DNA from 2 places in the Shewanella japonica genome. Region 1 is predicted to be linked to the other one. Evidence: riboswitches for the same ligand, from Rfam matches in the RefSeq annotation. Region 1 holds a riboswitch; the other holds the start of a gene.
The links. Region 1 has a riboswitch for thiamine pyrophosphate ahead of thiC (phosphomethylpyrimidine synthase ThiC). Riboswitches for the same ligand answer to the same signal wherever they lie in the genome.
Positions count from the first base shown of each region.

Region 2: it holds a riboswitch for thiamine pyrophosphate, as region 1 does, so the genes downstream of both, SJ2017_RS08745 (TonB-dependent receptor) here and thiC (phosphomethylpyrimidine synthase ThiC) in region 1, are expected to answer to the same signal.

Region 1 is NZ_CP020472.1:2,200,983-2,209,615, forward strand. It holds gene fadE (acyl-CoA dehydrogenase FadE) at 1-989, opposite strand, end outside; gene SJ2017_RS09375 (class II glutamine amidotransferase) at 1,231-2,007, shown strand; gene SJ2017_RS09380 (DUF3108 domain-containing protein) at 2,186-2,935, opposite strand; gene SJ2017_RS09385 (MGMT family protein) at 2,989-3,333, opposite strand; gene trhA (PAQR family membrane homeostasis protein TrhA) at 3,432-4,112, opposite strand; gene SJ2017_RS09395 (hypothetical protein) at 4,449-5,756, shown strand; TPP riboswitch at 5,954-6,052, shown strand; gene thiC (phosphomethylpyrimidine synthase ThiC) at 6,272-8,290, shown strand; gene thiD (bifunctional hydroxymethylpyrimidine kinase/phosphomethylpyrimidine kinase) at 8,294-8,633, shown strand, end outside.
Region 2 is NZ_CP020472.1:2,047,862-2,056,494, reverse strand. It holds gene SJ2017_RS08770 (HvfX family Cu-binding RiPP maturation protein) at 1-327, opposite strand, end outside; gene SJ2017_RS08765 (DUF6279 family lipoprotein) at 421-1,266, opposite strand; gene SJ2017_RS08760 (phosphotransferase) at 1,312-2,310, opposite strand; gene pnuC (nicotinamide riboside transporter PnuC) at 2,325-2,984, opposite strand; gene SJ2017_RS08750 (YkoF family thiamine/hydroxymethylpyrimidine-binding protein) at 3,027-3,287, opposite strand; gene SJ2017_RS08745 (TonB-dependent receptor) at 3,420-5,606, opposite strand; TPP riboswitch at 5,681-5,790, opposite strand; gene SJ2017_RS08740 (YcfL family putative periplasmic lipoprotein) at 6,106-6,498, opposite strand; gene SJ2017_RS21955 (PaaI family thioesterase) at 6,559-7,581, opposite strand; gene hinT (purine nucleoside phosphoramidase) at 7,592-7,948, opposite strand; gene SJ2017_RS08725 (M61 family metallopeptidase) at 8,175-8,633, shown strand, end outside.

The DNA.
Region 1 (8,633 bases):
AAGTGACGACGACCCGTTTCAACGCCTGGAATATCTGTCGGAATTAACGCACAGGTAATACCTAGATCTTCAGTATCACCTAATAGTCCATCTGGATCTCGAAGTTTAAATGCTAAACCCAGAACAGTGGCAACAGGAGCTAGGGTGATGTAGCGTTTGTTCCATGTAAGCTTCATACCTAACACTTCTTCGCCTTCAAACTCACCTTTACATACAATACCAAAATCAGGAATTGCACCCGCATCACTACCAGCTTCAGGGCTTGTTAATGCAAAACAAGGAACTTCCAGTCCTTTAGCGAGACGAGGTAAGTAATGATCTTGTTGTTCAGGGGTACCATAGTGCTGTAATAGCTCACCAGGACCTAATGAATTTGGCACGCCGACAGTTGACGCAAGTTCACTGCTCAGACCGGCTAATTTTTGTAATACACGTGATTGTGCGTACGCAGAAAACTCAAGACCACCGTATTTTTTCTTAATGATCATGGCAAAGAAGCCTTCATCTTTAAGGTATTGCCATACATCTTGTGGTAAATCAGCAAGTTCGTGTGAAACTTGATGTTGATTAACCATTTTACAAACGGTCTCAACTGGTCCATTGAGGAAGGCTTGCTCTTCTGCGGTTAACCGTCCTTTAGGGTAGTTATGAAGCTTGTTCCAGTTTGGGTTACCCGCAAACAGATCAGCTTCCCACCAAGTTGTTCCCGCTTCGATGGCTTCTTTTTCAGTAGAAGACATTTCAGGCATGATGCCTTGATAAACTTTAAGTAGTGGACGAGAGATAAAGTTTTGACGAAAAGATTTTATATTCAGTGGTAATGCGAGGGCTAAAAATACTATCCATGTTACACCACCAACAATATCTAATACGCTGCCAATGAACATGACAGCAGCTGCAGCGATTGTTGCCGTTAATAACGACACCCGCATATAAGTTGCGGCGCCAAGAACTGCGATCATGGCGATGATCCAGGTAAGGGTAGTCAAAGTCTTTCTCCTTAAAGCCCTCAAAAAATTGAGCACTTACAAATTAATGATCCTATTCACAGAACTGAACGTGGTCAGACCTGTATCACATAAAATTAAACCTTACTGACCACGATTACAAGTTTTTTCAAACAATTGTTTAAAATATTTTAAGCAATAAATATCCACAAAAAGTTTTTCACTAGGTACAATAGTCATTAGGTAATTTTTTGACTTTTAAAACATTTTTAAGGCGTGTTTCATGTGTGAATTACTAGCGATGAGCGCTAATGTTCCAACTGATATTGTGTTTAGTTTCACAGGTTTAGCTGAAAGGGGTGGGGTGACTGGCCCACATGTTGATGGCTGGGGAATTACTTTTTATGAAGGTAAGGGCAGTCGAACTTTTAAAGATGCTTGCCCAAGTAGTGAGTCGCATATTGCGAAGTTAATTAAATCATACCCTATTAAAAGTGAAATAGTTGTAAGCCATATTCGTCAAGCAAATCGTGGATGTGTTTCTTTAGAAAATACCCATCCTTTTACACGTGAATTATGGGGGAAGTATTGGACTTATGCTCATAATGGTCAGCTTTCAGACTATCAAGATAAGTTTGTTGTTGAACGTTTTCAGCCTGTTGGGGATACCGACAGTGAATTAGCTTTTTGTTGGATTATGGAACAGGTGTTAGCTGAATTTGGCCATAAGCAACCAGAAGACATGAAAAAGGTCTTTAGTTTCATTTCTGGGCTTGCGGATGAGATCCGTGCTTTAGGTGTATTTAACATGATTTTAAGTGATGGGGTTGATTTGATGACTTATTGCAGCAACAACTTATGTTATATCACTCGTCGAGCACCGTTTGGTAAAGCTACTTTGATTGATACAGACGTGGTAATCGATTTTGATAAAGAAACCACACCGAATGATGTTGTTACTGTTATTGCAACAAGACCACTGACCAATAACGAGCAATGGCATATATTATCGCCAGGCGAATGGAAGTTGTTTAGACAAGGTGAACTACAAGTCTGTTAACAATATTATGGTTTTATACTGAACCAAAAATAGTCTGCTATATATGGCGAATGATTTAACAGAGATTGTTTAACAAGAATTGTTTCTAAGAGGCTGTTTTAAGAAATAGCTTTTAAGAGATAGTTGCTACAGTGAATATTACTGACGAAAAGCAATTATCTCTTAAGTCAGCATATCCTTATTCCTTAGAATGTACTGTTGGGGCTTCCATTTTTTGTGATTCAAAAAAATGGTAATTGTCTAATTGGATATCCAGTTGTTTACTGCCTTTAGAAAAATGGCTTAATCGAACAGGTAAATAATTTAAATCAGGTGCCATCCAAAAAAACGTTTGTCGCTTTTTACTGTTACGAACCACTTCAATTTTGACCGTTTGATATGTACCACTATCAATAATGACTTGTTCTTTACCCACAATTTTAAATTCGTAGTCATCAAACTCTTTTTCTTTGACCATATCGTAATGTAATGTTTTAGGGTTTGAGTACATATCCATTCTAAATTGCAGTTGTGAGGTTAATGGATCAAGCACATTTTCTGCGTATTCAAGTTTTTCTCTCTCTTCTTTATATATTGTATGAATGACACCTTGTGACGCTGCAAATGCAGTTTGCTCACTGTAGTCGCTGCCAGTACCCGAGCGTTCACTCATATAGCGAATTGGTTTTATTTTTCCCTCTACTAACTGAAATTCACTTTTAATATTGCGTACATCGGAGAGCATTAACAAACTGACATCACTATCAAAACGATATTCATAATAGCCGTCACTACTTGCTGGTAATTGATAGCGTGCTTTACCTAATTCAATACTGCCATAATAGACTTTGTATTCCGCATTGTGTGGAGTCAATGGCTTCAAAAAGTTTTGATGTAAACTTGTTTCAGCAGGCTCTGCAGCGATTACGGGGCTTGAAAAAGTCATCATACCTGTGAGTATTACAGAACATATCTTAATCAAAATTAGGCCTATACATGATGTTAAAAAGGTAAGGACAAAACCAAGGTTGCCATGTCTGGTTTCCACTCAAATTTCGACAATGAAATCTTGCCTTTGTTCACTTCTATTCCTTCTGATCTTAGTCGTTCTTGTTGATTTTGGAAATGAAGGGTGTTGAGTTTAAATGAAATTTTGCCTTGGCTATTGATGACTCGGTGCCAAGGAAGATTAAGATGCTCAGGTGCTTCTTTTAACGCTTTAGATACATATCGGGCACGACCTGGAAGTCCTGCGAGATCGGCCACTTTACCATAGGCTAACACATTTCCAGATGGGATCATGTTAACGATAAACCAAATTCGTTGTTTCGGGGATAGGGTGGTCATAACTATGTTCTATAGCAGTAAAAACAACAGCATAAATCATTCAATTCGTTATAGGAAACCCTCAGATGATTATATTTTTAATGCGAAGTAAATGATAATTAAATGACAGTTAAGTAAATACACAAGAAATGCGATAGCGCACCAGCAAGGACAAAGAGATGCCAAATAGCGTGATTGTAAGGAATACGTTTATTTACGTAAAATACCACGCCAACGCTATAAAATGCACCACCTGCAAGGAGCAAATTGAAACCTAAATCTGTCATACCTTTTATCAAATCACTCATTACGGTGACACACAACCAGCCCATGATGAGATATAGAATGACTGAAAAGGCTTTAAATTTTCCTATAAACAAGGTTTTAAAAATGATACCCCCTAGCGCTAATAGCCAAATGGATGCTAAAACAATATTGGCTTGTTCACCATCGAGGCTAATGAGCATTAAAGGTGTGTATGTACCTGCAATCAAGGTATAAATTGCACAATGGTCCGCCATTTTGAATCGTTTTCGCCAAATTGGACTGGTACTAGAGTGATATAGGGTTGATGCAAGAAACAGCAATACAATACTTAAACCATATATAGCAACACCAAGTAATTCCAAAGTCGTTAACTGCCCATATCCCTTTATTAACATTGCGGAAAATGCTGCGATACCTGCAACAACACCAAGCCCATGAGTGAGACTATTAGCCATTTCTTCAGTAGCACAATAGTCAGCCTGATGACTGCTTGTTTGATTTAATTGTTGTTGCGCTCTTAACTCAATTGACATTGTTGCATACGACCTAGATAAGCAAATAGGAAATTAGAGTAACAGCTTAAATCTGAAAAAACCACCATTTTAGCTTACACGTGTAAGCTTATTTATGGTGTTTATTTTCAGTAGCTTAGATAATTATAAGTAGAAATAGTCGGAAATGCGGATAAGAATTGAACTAAATTTAATCTTTAGTATCTGAGGTTAACTGAGTATGTTAAATGATTTGTATAGGTTATTTTATGATTGAATTCATAGGGCTAATATTTCATTAAGCCGTATTCATGCTGCCAGTATATAGAGTAAGTGACCTGCTAAATGTTAACCATCATAATGCGATAGGAAGCGCTAATGAAACAACCTCGAGACAACTCTGTTGAATCTAAAGCACATGTTGATAAAGCTTTTAAAGTAGAGTCTCGTAGTGAAGAGGTTGTGCCAATTGAGTTTAATCAATATGAATTGGCAGTTATCTCGAATAAAGCTGACCCTATTAAGTCGTCTTTGACTCTTGCTCAATATGAGAACGCGATTGTCACCCCTGTATTACCCCCTGTTATTTCATCTCAACATGAACGTCATAATAAAGCTGTTAATCCAATAAATCATTGGAAAATGGCTCTGATGATCATTGGAATTTCAGCCGTTCACATAGTAGGTTTTTGGTTATTAATGCAAGTCGCAGACAAAACGGTTGATGCATTTGTCGAGGTTGTTGAGTCACAGGAAAATGTGGCAGAAACTCCAAGTAAAAAAGAAATTAACGCCTACTTTATGACGGCAGAGCAGCTAGCCGCAATACAGGCATCTTTGCAGCAAGAAGATGAAACGCCAAAACAAAATACTCAAGATGTTGCCACAGAACTACCAGCGATTGATGAGGCATCAGATAAGCAGCGAGAACATAAAGCTGAAGAAGCATCGATAAAAGAAAATGATTTGCAAAAATCAGCACCTGAGCTAGATGAGAATGCTGCAACTGCCAGTCAAGAAAGAACAATGGCGCCTGAACCAGAAAAAGCACCTGTTGTTGAAGTGACAATGCAACAGATTCAATCACAACAGGACTCTGAACTCAAAGCGGTGGTTAAATTAAGTTATACCGTTAAAGCGAAACCTTCACTGTTACAACAAGTTGAGTCAGAACAAGCGTTTAATTGGAATAACGTTGAAAGTATGTACTTGCAAGATATTGAGCAAGTGAATAGCGATAATCATCTTTTTGACAGTGATTTGTTTTCGTCCGAATCAGGGGCAATAGGTATTGGTAGTAATGACAAGCTCGCCATTATTAATCAAGCGAGCCATGACATGTTAAAAAACTTGAATCAGCAATCGCTGGATTTATTAATCGGTAATCAAGCACGCAATGCAACATCAAACAGTGGTGCAAGTGTGAGTGAAATGACACCGGAGATGGAAGATATTGAACTCATTATTATTGAAGATACTCGTCAAGCAACAACATTTGATCACCGTTTAGATCCGAATCGAATTATGCGTCAAGGTGATACCTGCTATCGTGTTGTTAAACTGCCTACGCAAATAAATCCTCATGCTGAAGGGTTAGGTTATGCAGAGCCCTGTGATAGTGCCAAAATGAAGAAAGCCATTTCAAAGTCAATTGAGAAAAGGTTAGCTAAAATTCGACTTCCCTAAATGATTTATTCGTTTGTTAGAGATTTATTTAACTTATTTGCTGTCATTAATATTCATTCAACTTATGCTTTAATAAGTTGGTTTTAGAATACATGCAATAATATCAGTTGGTTAACTGAGTGTAATTTTCAAACGCAAGCTTAATTAACTTTATATAAATTCACTTGTAATTTGTTATTTAAGCTGAGTATACTGCTGACATCTTGTCGGAGTGCCTTATGGCTGAGACCGTTTATTCGGGATCCGTTGAACCTGATCAGGTTAAAACCTGCGAAGGAAACAAGCAGTTAATTTGCTCGTTTTTTTGCTTAGCGTGTAAATGATTCGTTTCAAAATAAAGCCGTTTATGCTTTGTTTCTAGCAAATTATTTCTAATGTAAAAGCATAGAAAGTTTACGCTCAAGGAGCATTTTTGAGTAAACTTCATCAGCAAATTACAGAGTTTTTATAACTCGCTCGTCATCAACATCATTCTCCAGACAAGCAACTCTATTTAATTAATTTTGAGGTTGCTAATGTCAAATCGTCGTCAAACCCGTGAACAAGCCCAAGCGTTTATTGATACGCTAAAACCACTACAACATCCTAACTCTGAAAAAATTTATCTGACAGGCTCTCGAGATGATTTGCGAGTCGGCATGCGCCAAATTCATCAAACGGACACCATTATTGGTGGCAATGACGAGAATCCGGTTACCGAGTCAAACCCACCAATAAAAGTTTATGATTGCGCGGGGTCTTATTCAGATCCTGATGCCAAAATTAATGTCCGTCTAGGTTTGAACAAATTTAGACAAGCATGGATTGAAGAACGTGAAGATACTGAGCAGCTTAAAGGGGTTAGTTCTAATTTTACTCAGCAAAGATTAGCTGACGATGGGTTAGATCATTTACGTTTTGAGGCTTTAGTGTCTCCTAAACGCGCCAAAACGGGCAAGTGTGTTACGCAGATGCATTATGCTCGACAGGGGATTATTACTCCTGAAATGGAATATATCGCGATTCGTGAAAACATGGCTCGGGAGCAGGTTACCGATAAGATCTTAACTCAAAAAGCTCAAGGTGAAACCTTTGGGGCAAGTATAGGTCAGCCAATAACTGCTGAATTTGTTCGTTCAGAAGTGGCTCGTGGTAGAGCAATTATCCCGCTTAACATCAATCATCCTGAAGCTGAACCAATGATCATTGGCCGAAATTTTTTGGTTAAAGTGAATGCCAATATTGGCAACTCAGCGGTGACCTCGTCTATTGAAGAAGAAGTAGAAAAACTTGTCTGGTCAACTCGATGGGGCGCCGATACGGTGATGGATTTATCCACTGGTCGTTATATTCATGAAACCCGTGAATGGATCATCCGTAATTCGCCAGTGCCGATTGGAACTGTACCCATTTATCAAGCGCTTGAAAAAGTTAATGGCGTTGCTGAAGATTTAACATGGGAAGTGTTTAGAGATACTTTGATTGAGCAAGCAGAGCAAGGGGTTGATTACTTCACGATTCATGCTGGAGTATTGCTTCGCTATGTGCCAATGACTGCAAAACGACTTACTGGCATTGTTTCTCGTGGTGGTTCGATCATGGCGAAATGGTGTTTAAGCCATCATAAAGAAAGTTTTTTATACGAGCATTTTAGAGAAATTTGTGAGATTTGCGCCGCATATGACGTGTCACTGTCACTAGGTGATGGCATGCGCCCAGGCAGTATTGCTGATGCCAATGATGAAGCGCAATTTGCAGAATTAGAAACGTTAGGCGAATTGGTTAAAGTGGCATGGGAGTATGATGTTCAAACCATTATCGAAGGTCCTGGGCATGTACCAATGCAGCTCATTAAAGTGAATATGGAAAAACAATTGGCTCACTGTGATGAAGCGCCGTTTTATACTTTAGGTCCTCAAACTACAGATATAGCTCCAGGATATGATCACTTTACGTCAGGTATTGGTGCTGCGCAAATGGCCTGGTATGGCGTTGCAATGCTGTGTTATGTCACGCCTAAAGAGCATTTAGGTCTGCCAAATAAAGAAGACGTTAAGCAAGGGTTGATCGCTTATAAAATTGCGGCTCATGCTGCGGATGTTGCCAAGGGGCACCCTGGCGCACAAATTCGTGATAATGCCTTATCTAAAGCCCGTTTTGAGTTTCGTTGGGAAGATCAATATAACCTAGGTTTAGACCCTGATACAGCAAGAGCGTATCACGATGAATCATTGCCACAAGAGTCCGCTAAAGTCGCGCACTTTTGCTCAATGTGTGGCCCTAAATTCTGCTCGATGAAAATCACGCAAGAAGTACGAGATTACGCTGCTAAACAAGAACGTGAAGCAGGTAATAACGTGGTTTCTCAAACCATTTCTGTGGTAGATGCAACTGCATTTAGTGCTTCTCAGGTTAATGATCCTCAGCATATTGAAGCGGCCATGGCACAAAAGTCGGCTGAATTTAAAGCCACAGGGTCAGAAATCTATCAACCACTCAATAAGACGAGCGATAAGCTTGAAATGGAATTGGAATCTGAGTCTGTTGAGGGGTGATTCATGGACCAATTTCATCAACAGCGTCAACAACCACAAAGTACCAAGCCTATCGTTTGGACGATTGCTGGCTCTGATAGTGGTGGAGGCGCTGGTATACAAACCGATTTAGCGACAATTAATGATTTGTCATGCTTTGGCTGCAGTGTTATCACAGCATTGACGGCGCAAAATTCCGTGACTGTTGCAAAGGTTGACGCTGTTTCTCAAGAAATGTTACTCGGCCAGCTAAATGCTTTGGCCGAGGATTTAGCGCCATCAGCAATAAAAATTGGCTTAATTGCCAATCAAAAACAGCTTGAATTAATAGCCCGTTGGATAAAATCATTTAAATGTCGCTCAT
Region 2 (8,633 bases), 150 kb from region 1:
ATTATCAATATGTACAGCAAACGCCGCCACAAACATAGTGAACATCATTGGAATCGCAACTAATCGCGTCGCCAGACCTATTAACAATAAAAATCCACCAAAAAACTCTGTCCCTGCAGCCAATGCGGTCATCACTTCAGGAAAAGGTAAACCCAAGCCCCAGTCTGGGTTACCGAACCAAGCTGCTGTATCGCTAAAGTGAGATAGTTTGTTATAACCAGCTTGCATTAACACTGGCGCTAAATAAATTCTAAGTGCTAATGGGGCTAAGCCTTCAATATGCTTCAAAAATCCTAAAAATTGTTGGTATAAATTTACCATGTTCATTCCCTTAAATAGTATCTTCTGTCTCACTAGACCTAATACGTAGAAAAAAACTTTCAATTACCACTACTAAAAATGCATTTCACATAGTGGGGTTTATTTAATTTCTTTAGATAAGTCACTTAAATCTTCAATTAATTCAGACATCTTACGAGTAAAATGTTTACGCTGTTTAGGACTTAAACTTTGGTTGATTTTAATAATAAGTTGGCCAAATAATTGGGTATTTTGTTCCACATGTTGTTGATAAGCTGCAGATTTTAATTCATCAGGATTGGTCATTAATAGACGCATTCTTTGTTCAAGTAATGCCGTTTCATCCCTCTGCTCGATTGCAACTTGAAATTGCCTTAACCAATCTAAACGGTACTCTAACCACATATCCAAGGTCGCCACACGTTGTTGATTATATTCAGCAACTAATGCTGCTTGTTCATCAGATACTGAACCTAACCAATCATCCATACGGTCTTGAAGCTTTTCATTTGATTCGTTAACTAATTGTAGTTGAGTTTTACCTGCATACTTTTGGTTAAGTTCTTGGTTATCTTTCTTGAGCTGAGCAATTAGCTCATCTGCTTGTTCATCACTAAAGCTGGATAAAATCGGTAATAAATCAGGTAACACAAAATTAAAAATACGAAACCAATGCGCTTTAGCGTCAACAACTTGTTGCTGCCACATTTCGGGCGTTAAGGTTTGATTTTCGATGGCGACTGATAAGGATGTTAATTGACTACTGTATCGAACTAATTCATCTTTTTGATGCCAAACCAGAAATTTATCCAGTAATACATCAAACTTTTCTTGCTGCTCATCATCGAAGGTAACGTATTCTTCAACTCGCCACTCAATAGCCCAATCAAGAAAAAAATAACTAAATTTGGTGGAACAACCCGCCAGAAACATCACCAGCAACAATGGAATCAATGACTTTTTCAACTTGCATTCTCCCTAATTAGCGATACTAAATTAAGAATAATAGGCTTATGAGATTAAAGATAGGTATTTGTTGAACAAGATAAAATATGATGCAATTTCTTCATCGTGCTCTTTGGCATCTAACAAGCTCCTGCCTGCCATCATTAACGCCCAAGCTGCAGAATACATCCAAAATATGTTCATCATTTGAAGCATGAATTTTGGCGCATCAACCGATAAATTAGGGTGTAATGACAAGTATTGTGATGTTAGCTCATCCGTTTGTTGTGGTGTTAAAGGATGAGAAGCAATCACCGAGGCGAGATCAAACATCGGATGACTGGTCGCGCAATATTCAAAATCGATGCAAACCAGTTTGTCTTGCTTAAGTAAAAGATTAAAGGGCGTTAAATCTCGATGACAAAATTGTGGTGAAATTAAACAAGACTCGGCATCATTAACCCAAACATCCATCTGTGGCTGCATGGCTAATAATTGCTGAAAGTTAGCGCGCCAATCAGCATGATATTGGGTTAATAATCCTGCCTGCTGAGATTGCGCTAGACGAAGTAAATCATCAAGATATATTTGCCACTGCCCTGACAAGCTCACCACTTTGTCGGGTAATGGTAGTGTTATAAGCTGATTGAGTAATTGCAATAGTAATGGGACGGGATCGACGGGGTAAATTGACTGAGTAGGCCTTAGAGGCTGGTTAAAACCAAACTCATCGTAAATGGTTGACCAGTCAAATTGCACCTGCTGAATAAACTCACTGATATAAAAACGTTTGTCGTCACTGATCCATAATAATGTGGGCGCAATGGACATCGCCGCGACATTTTTCCAGCAATCGACTTCATTATTTCTATCACACCACTGTGCTATGGATAGATTATCTCTAACAACCCAATCTTTGCCATCCATGTGCAAATGATAATTCGTGTTACTGAGTCCAGTAGATAACTTTTCAACCCGAGTACAATGTTGGCTAATCAATAATGCTAATGCTGGCGGTAAGGCCTGTTTTAGTGCATTTGGTAGATATTCCCAAGGTTCATCCATATTCATAACAATGATTAACAGGCACTTTTGTTAAGTGATATGGATGTGACACCATTATCTTGCTGCATTTTTTTACGCCACATGAAGTAACCGCTAATGGCCATAAAGAGATATAAAATCAATAAACCAGACGTTAGCATTAAGCCTTTTTGCAAATATAAATAAATCGACAGCGAGTTAATCACCATCCAGTAATACCAGTTTTCAATCACTTTTTTAGCCACTAAGTAAGTCGTCATTACTGCAAAGCATGTTGTTAATGCATCAAGGTAAGGAAACGATGCTGAGGTGTTATTTGCCATAAGGTAGCCGACAACCAAAGCTATAACAGTAGTCACACCAATAATTATTAGGTGAGTTTGTAATGACCAACTGACAATAGGTAGCTCGGTATTGTCAGTCTCTTTTTGACCGTATCGCCATAGCCAAAAACCATAAACCGCCATCGCCATATAATAAACGTTTAACACCGACTCCATTAATAAAGAGACTTTCCAAAACAACACTGTGTATATTGCCGTGCTGACAAACGCCGCAGCCCAGCACCAGATATTCGTTCTCATGGCTAGGACTAAATAGGCGATCGCCAATATAACCGCAATAGCCTCCCATCCGGTCATTGCTGACGCTTCAGATATCGCCGTTTGTATTGGTTGTAAAATCTCATCAAGCATAGTGTTAACTTCTTATTATTTGCTAATACAGCAGTTTTTTAGTTATTCAGTGTGACTCAAATCCAGCTCACCACCAATGAACTTACACACAAATACCGCTTTGCCCCACTTTTGGTGAGCAGCTTCCATTTCTACAGCGAGCATAGACATCACATCTGCATATTCACCACATACTTGGGTGGCCATCGCATTGGTTTTTCTTTCAATATTGCTATAACTGTCTACACGGCCTATAAACCATTTAATGGGATCTAAGTAGTTTTCGTTAAACGGGTACATACTGATTTCAGCAGTTAATTTCATTCTACATTCCTCGATATTACACTAAATTAAATACCGCCATAGTTTAGCAAACTATGGCGGTATTTTACTGTTACATAGCGTAAAACTGTTGTAATTATTAAAGAAATTATCTTCAATAATGATCTATCATTTCTACATAAACTTCACATCTAATGTAATGCCTAATTGACGAGGGTCACCGTATCTGACGTATTGCTTGTCGGCCCAATCGAGATCAGGTTCGTTACCGAAGTAAAAACCTCTGACGCCATATTGCTCATCAAATAGGTTTCTACCCCATAAGTATGCTGACCACATTTGAGATTCATAACCAATTCGTGCATTGAAAATAGTATAGGCATCTGACTTAGATTCATTACTATCTGAGTAATAAAAGTCACTTTTGCCACTCGCATTTAGGTTAGTAAACCAGCCGGAGTCGCTCACATAGCTCATGCCTGCACTGTAAGTAAATTTAGGTGCATGTGCTTGATCTCGACCCGTTAAATCAATAACGTTGCCATATTTATCATTATATTGATAATCACCATACTCAGTTTCTAACCAACCGACGCTACCATAAAATTGTATATTTTCAGTAGCATAATAATTAAAGTCAGCCTCGGCGCCATAGTTTTTAGCACTGCCAGCATTTTCTGTGTATAGAATAAAGCGCTGCTGATCATCAGGATCTTGTTGAGATGCTGAAACTTGTTGGTTTTGACGATCCATATAGAACACTGCAACATTGGTTGCTACATCGCCATCAAGCCATGTCGATTTCAAACCTAGTTCGTAGTTATATAAGGTTTCAGCATCGAACTCTTTTTTATCAGACAATTCAGGCGGCAATGTCATGTTAAAGCCACCCGCTTTGTAACCTCGAGCAATTCTAAAGTAAGCGTTATGATCATCAGTTAACACTTTAGAAATGGCTAAATGTCCGCCCCACATGTTCTCACTTGGGCTAAACTCATCACCGTTACTGTCACTGTATTCGCTTTCTCTGCGTTCTAAACGAAGACCTGCAGAAAATACATAACCGTCACCAAACTGAGTGTCGGTTTGTCCAAAAATGGCATAGTTAGTTGCTTCATACTCTGACACTAACACTTCATCTGGCCAGCCATTGTATTCAGAATATAAGTCATTATCTTCTTGAAGGTTCATGCCATATAAACCCACTAACCAGTCTGTAGAATCATTAAAGATTCGACCTGCATCATTTGAGCTAATGCGGAATTCTTGAGAAATGGTTTTACGATCGCCTTGTTTGTCCCAAGTGTAATCATAAACACATGGTTCAGTACCAATTACAGCCCAATTCTCGTCATAAGCTGGACATTCTTTTGATGCCCAGTAATCAGGGTTAGCCCAGTCACCATCGTAATTATGATGATGGTCTGTTTGTGCATATGAGGTCAATGAGGTTAATTCAAACGTATCGAATTGAGAGAAAATCGCTTTAAAGCCTACACCTGTGGTTTTTTGGCTGTCTACCCCTGGCTTGTCAGTAATGGTTTCAAAACCATTATTGTCTAATGTCCATGCATCATAGCCATTGTCAAAATTTGCATGCAGTAAAGTTAAGTCTAATTGGACATTTTCAGCAGCATACCAGCGTAATTTTGCACGAGCGGTAAACTCATCACGGGCATTGGTATCTTCGCGCTCAAGATATGTATTATCGCGGTAGCCATTTTGTGAGTGCTGCTCAAGCGATACGCGATATAATAATTTGCCTGAATCGCTCAGTGGGCCAGAGCTAAAACCAGAAAATGTTTGTAAGTCGTCATCACCAAGTGACACTTGGGCGCCATGCTCAAACACATCCGTCGGATCGTTACTTTTTAAATATATTAAACCCGCTAATGCATTAGCACCGTATTGGGTACCTTGAGGTCCACGAAGGACTTCAACTTGTTGCATATCGTACATGCTAGAAACCATGCCGATACCCGAGAGATCGATATCATCAACAATAAAACCAACCGATGAATTAGGCGCACCTTGATATTCTTCTTGCTCACCGACACCACGAATTTGAAAATATTTAGGACGCGAGCTGCCACCAGACCAGTTAAAATTGGCGATTGAATTTAATACGTCTTCGAAATGTTGAGCACCTTCATCTTGTAATTGTTGGCTATCAATGACAGTGACACTCGATGGAACTTTTTCAAGTTCAACACCACTAAAGTCAGCGTTAACAACAATTACTTCCATTTTTTCGGCATTAGGTGCAACACGTTCAATATTTTCAGTTTGAGCGACAGCTGAAGTAGATAAAGCGGCGAGAATGGCAACCGCCAAAGGCGATTTTGATTTAAATAAAGACATAGGACCTCAAATATTCATTTTGAGATCCGGCAAGCATAGTGAATTAGTTTGTGCATCCATGACAAAAATAGCAAGTAAAGCATGCAGCCCATTCCTACGCCGGTATTAGCCGGATCAGGTTCTAAGGGTTTGTCATAAGACATCTCAGTTTACGAGAAAAGCGCAAACACCCCTTGGCGAGGCGGATTATAAACGATTCAACTAAAGTGCGACACTATTAGTGAACACTTTTCATTAACTAAATCAATACAAGCTGGCTTTAGAAACAATTGAATGATTAATAAGAGCACAAAATGCATGGTACTAGCACGAAGGCTTGTCATAAATTGTGGTATTTAAGCCATAAAAAAACACCCGATTATTGGGTGTTTTATAATGAGTTTATTTAGCGGCCAAATTGGACTCAGTGAGAAGAAAACCAATGGCTAATGAATCACTAAATCATCACCAACTATGCACGGTATGATGCAAGTAACGCTCTAAAGAAGTGACGTTAGGATTAATTTGAAAACGCTTTTCTCACATACACTTCAAACCGGGTAGCATTGGCATTTGGCGCTAACGCACTCACCTGCATTTGCTGCTTACCGTGTAGTTTTAATGATTTCCAACTCACGCCTTCATCTTCAATAGTAAAGTCGTTTGCATCGTACCAAGTAAATTTATACTGCAGTCTTAAATCAGTAGACACTTTACTTAAAATCAGTGCAGAGCCTTGCAGTAAATCAGCTTGAGTGCGGACTCTGACTTGCTCAATACCAACTTCTCGGGAAAATGAATTATTGTCGACTCGAACAACACCATTAGATCCTGCAGATAATCCAGCGGTGTGATTTGCACAACCAGTCATCAACAAAAATAAGGTTACTATTACGATTGAAATCTTCATCATTTATCCTTTTAACACTGTGAATGTGAATCCCATAGGTATTAAAGCGCTTCAGTCATCTTATTATTGATCTAACAAGAAGTGCGCTCTTGCTGTCGCAATAAGCTGTTTTCTGTTTGTTTGCCAACAATTAATACTCACATTTGCAACTCTGCGACCTTGGCGAGTAATTTTACACTCTGCAAACGTATCTTGATGCAAACCTGCTCGTAAATAATCAATTGAAAAATCGATTATTTTTGGCACCTTTTTAGCTTGCATAAACACCATTAGTTGCACGATAGCAGACATTTCCATAAAGCCAGCAATCACGCCACCATGAATGGCAGGTAAAATAGGATTACCGATATTGTCGTCTTTAGCTGGTAATTTAAACACCATTTCATCACCAAAGCGATTAACACTCATGCCGATGAATTGTGTATAAGGCACTTTCGCCAGTAAATAACTGTAGTCGTTTAAGTCTATTGCTCGTTTTACAATATCATGGACATTAATTTCTGCCGCCACAATATCAGTAAGACTTGCCTGAGTAGTTGCTTCTTTAGTAAGTGTAGTCCCATTCTCAGTCGCTAACTCATTGACCTTGATATCTGATTCACCCATTAATGCCTGACGAAACTCTTCCCCCACCATTTCAGGGCTAATACGCATAAAGGAACCAACAGCATGAGCAATGGGATCATCAATACTGTCTTGATAAGCAATTGCACGAGTAAAAGCAACATTAGAGGATAAACGATAGCACTCTGCAAAAGCGAAAATAGGCTTATCTGGCTCTGCAGGTTTCATATAATCAACCCGTAAATCTAACGTGGGTGATATTTCTAATGATTGATATTTTTCTAAAATCGCACTGACCACTGCCGTACCAGACGCAGTATCAATTAACGTAGTGACGACACCACCATGAATAACACCAGTATCAGGATCGCCAATAATGTCCTGACTATATGGCAACTCTAACAGTACATGGTGCTCACTGGCCTCAAGTACCGAGATTTGTAGACGGCGACAATGTGCTAACTGGCCAACAAAACGCGTGGCCACTTCAGTTAACGGGAAAAACTCACTGTTTATTTTCATTAATGGCTACTTAGTCTTTACGGCTTAACATTGGGCCAAGGGGCTTACCGCCCACCAAATGCATATGAATATGGTAGACCTCTTGGCCACCATGCTTATTACAATTCATAATTAACCGATACCCGTCTTCGGCGATACCAGCTTCAGCAGCTAGTTTGGCAGCAACAGTCATCATACGCCCGAGTGCAAGCTCATCTGACGCTTTAATGTCATTAGCTGTCGGAATTAAGTGGTTTGGAATGATTAAAATATGCGTTGGCGCTTGAGGGGAAATATCACGAAATGCAGTGACCAACTCGTCTTGGAATAAAATATCCGCTGGGATTTCACGACGAATAATCTTACTAAAAATGGTTTCTTCGGCCATGTGTCATCATCCTTTTATTATGCGTTAGTTAACGTGGGTAATCGCAATGCTTGGCTAGATTATCTTATAGTATCAACTGCAGTGTTTGTCACTCCAGTCAAAACCATAAACAGTTGTTACTATTCATGTACAGATGGATTTGCACATTAGTAATGAATTTGGCAGCATTGGGTTTCTTCTCGTTCTTATTTCTTTTCAGCAACACCTACTTACTTGGAAATTGCTCATGCATTATCACATCATTGCTATCGATCCTAAAGCACATTTGTTTGAAGTCACTCAAACTATTCAAGATGCAAAACCACAACAGATATTGTCTTTACCTTCTTGGCTTCCAGGCAGTTATATGATCCGTGATTTTGCCAGAAATCTAATTGAAATAACCGCAGTGGATGAGCAAAACACGCCAATTGAAATCGAACAACTCGATAAGCAAACTTGGCAATGTAAAAACAGTCAGTCATTTATTAAAATTTCATATCAGGTTTATGCTTGGGATTTATCTGTGCGCTCTGCCCATTTAGACACAACCCATGGTTTTTTTAATGGCAGTAGCGTGTTCTTAAGTGCCAAAGGCTTAGAGCATACCAAGCACACACTAACGATAGCCAAACCAGCCCTGGATGAACTTAAAGACTGGAAACTTGCCACCAGCATGAAAAGAACCGCTGGTGAACAATACGGT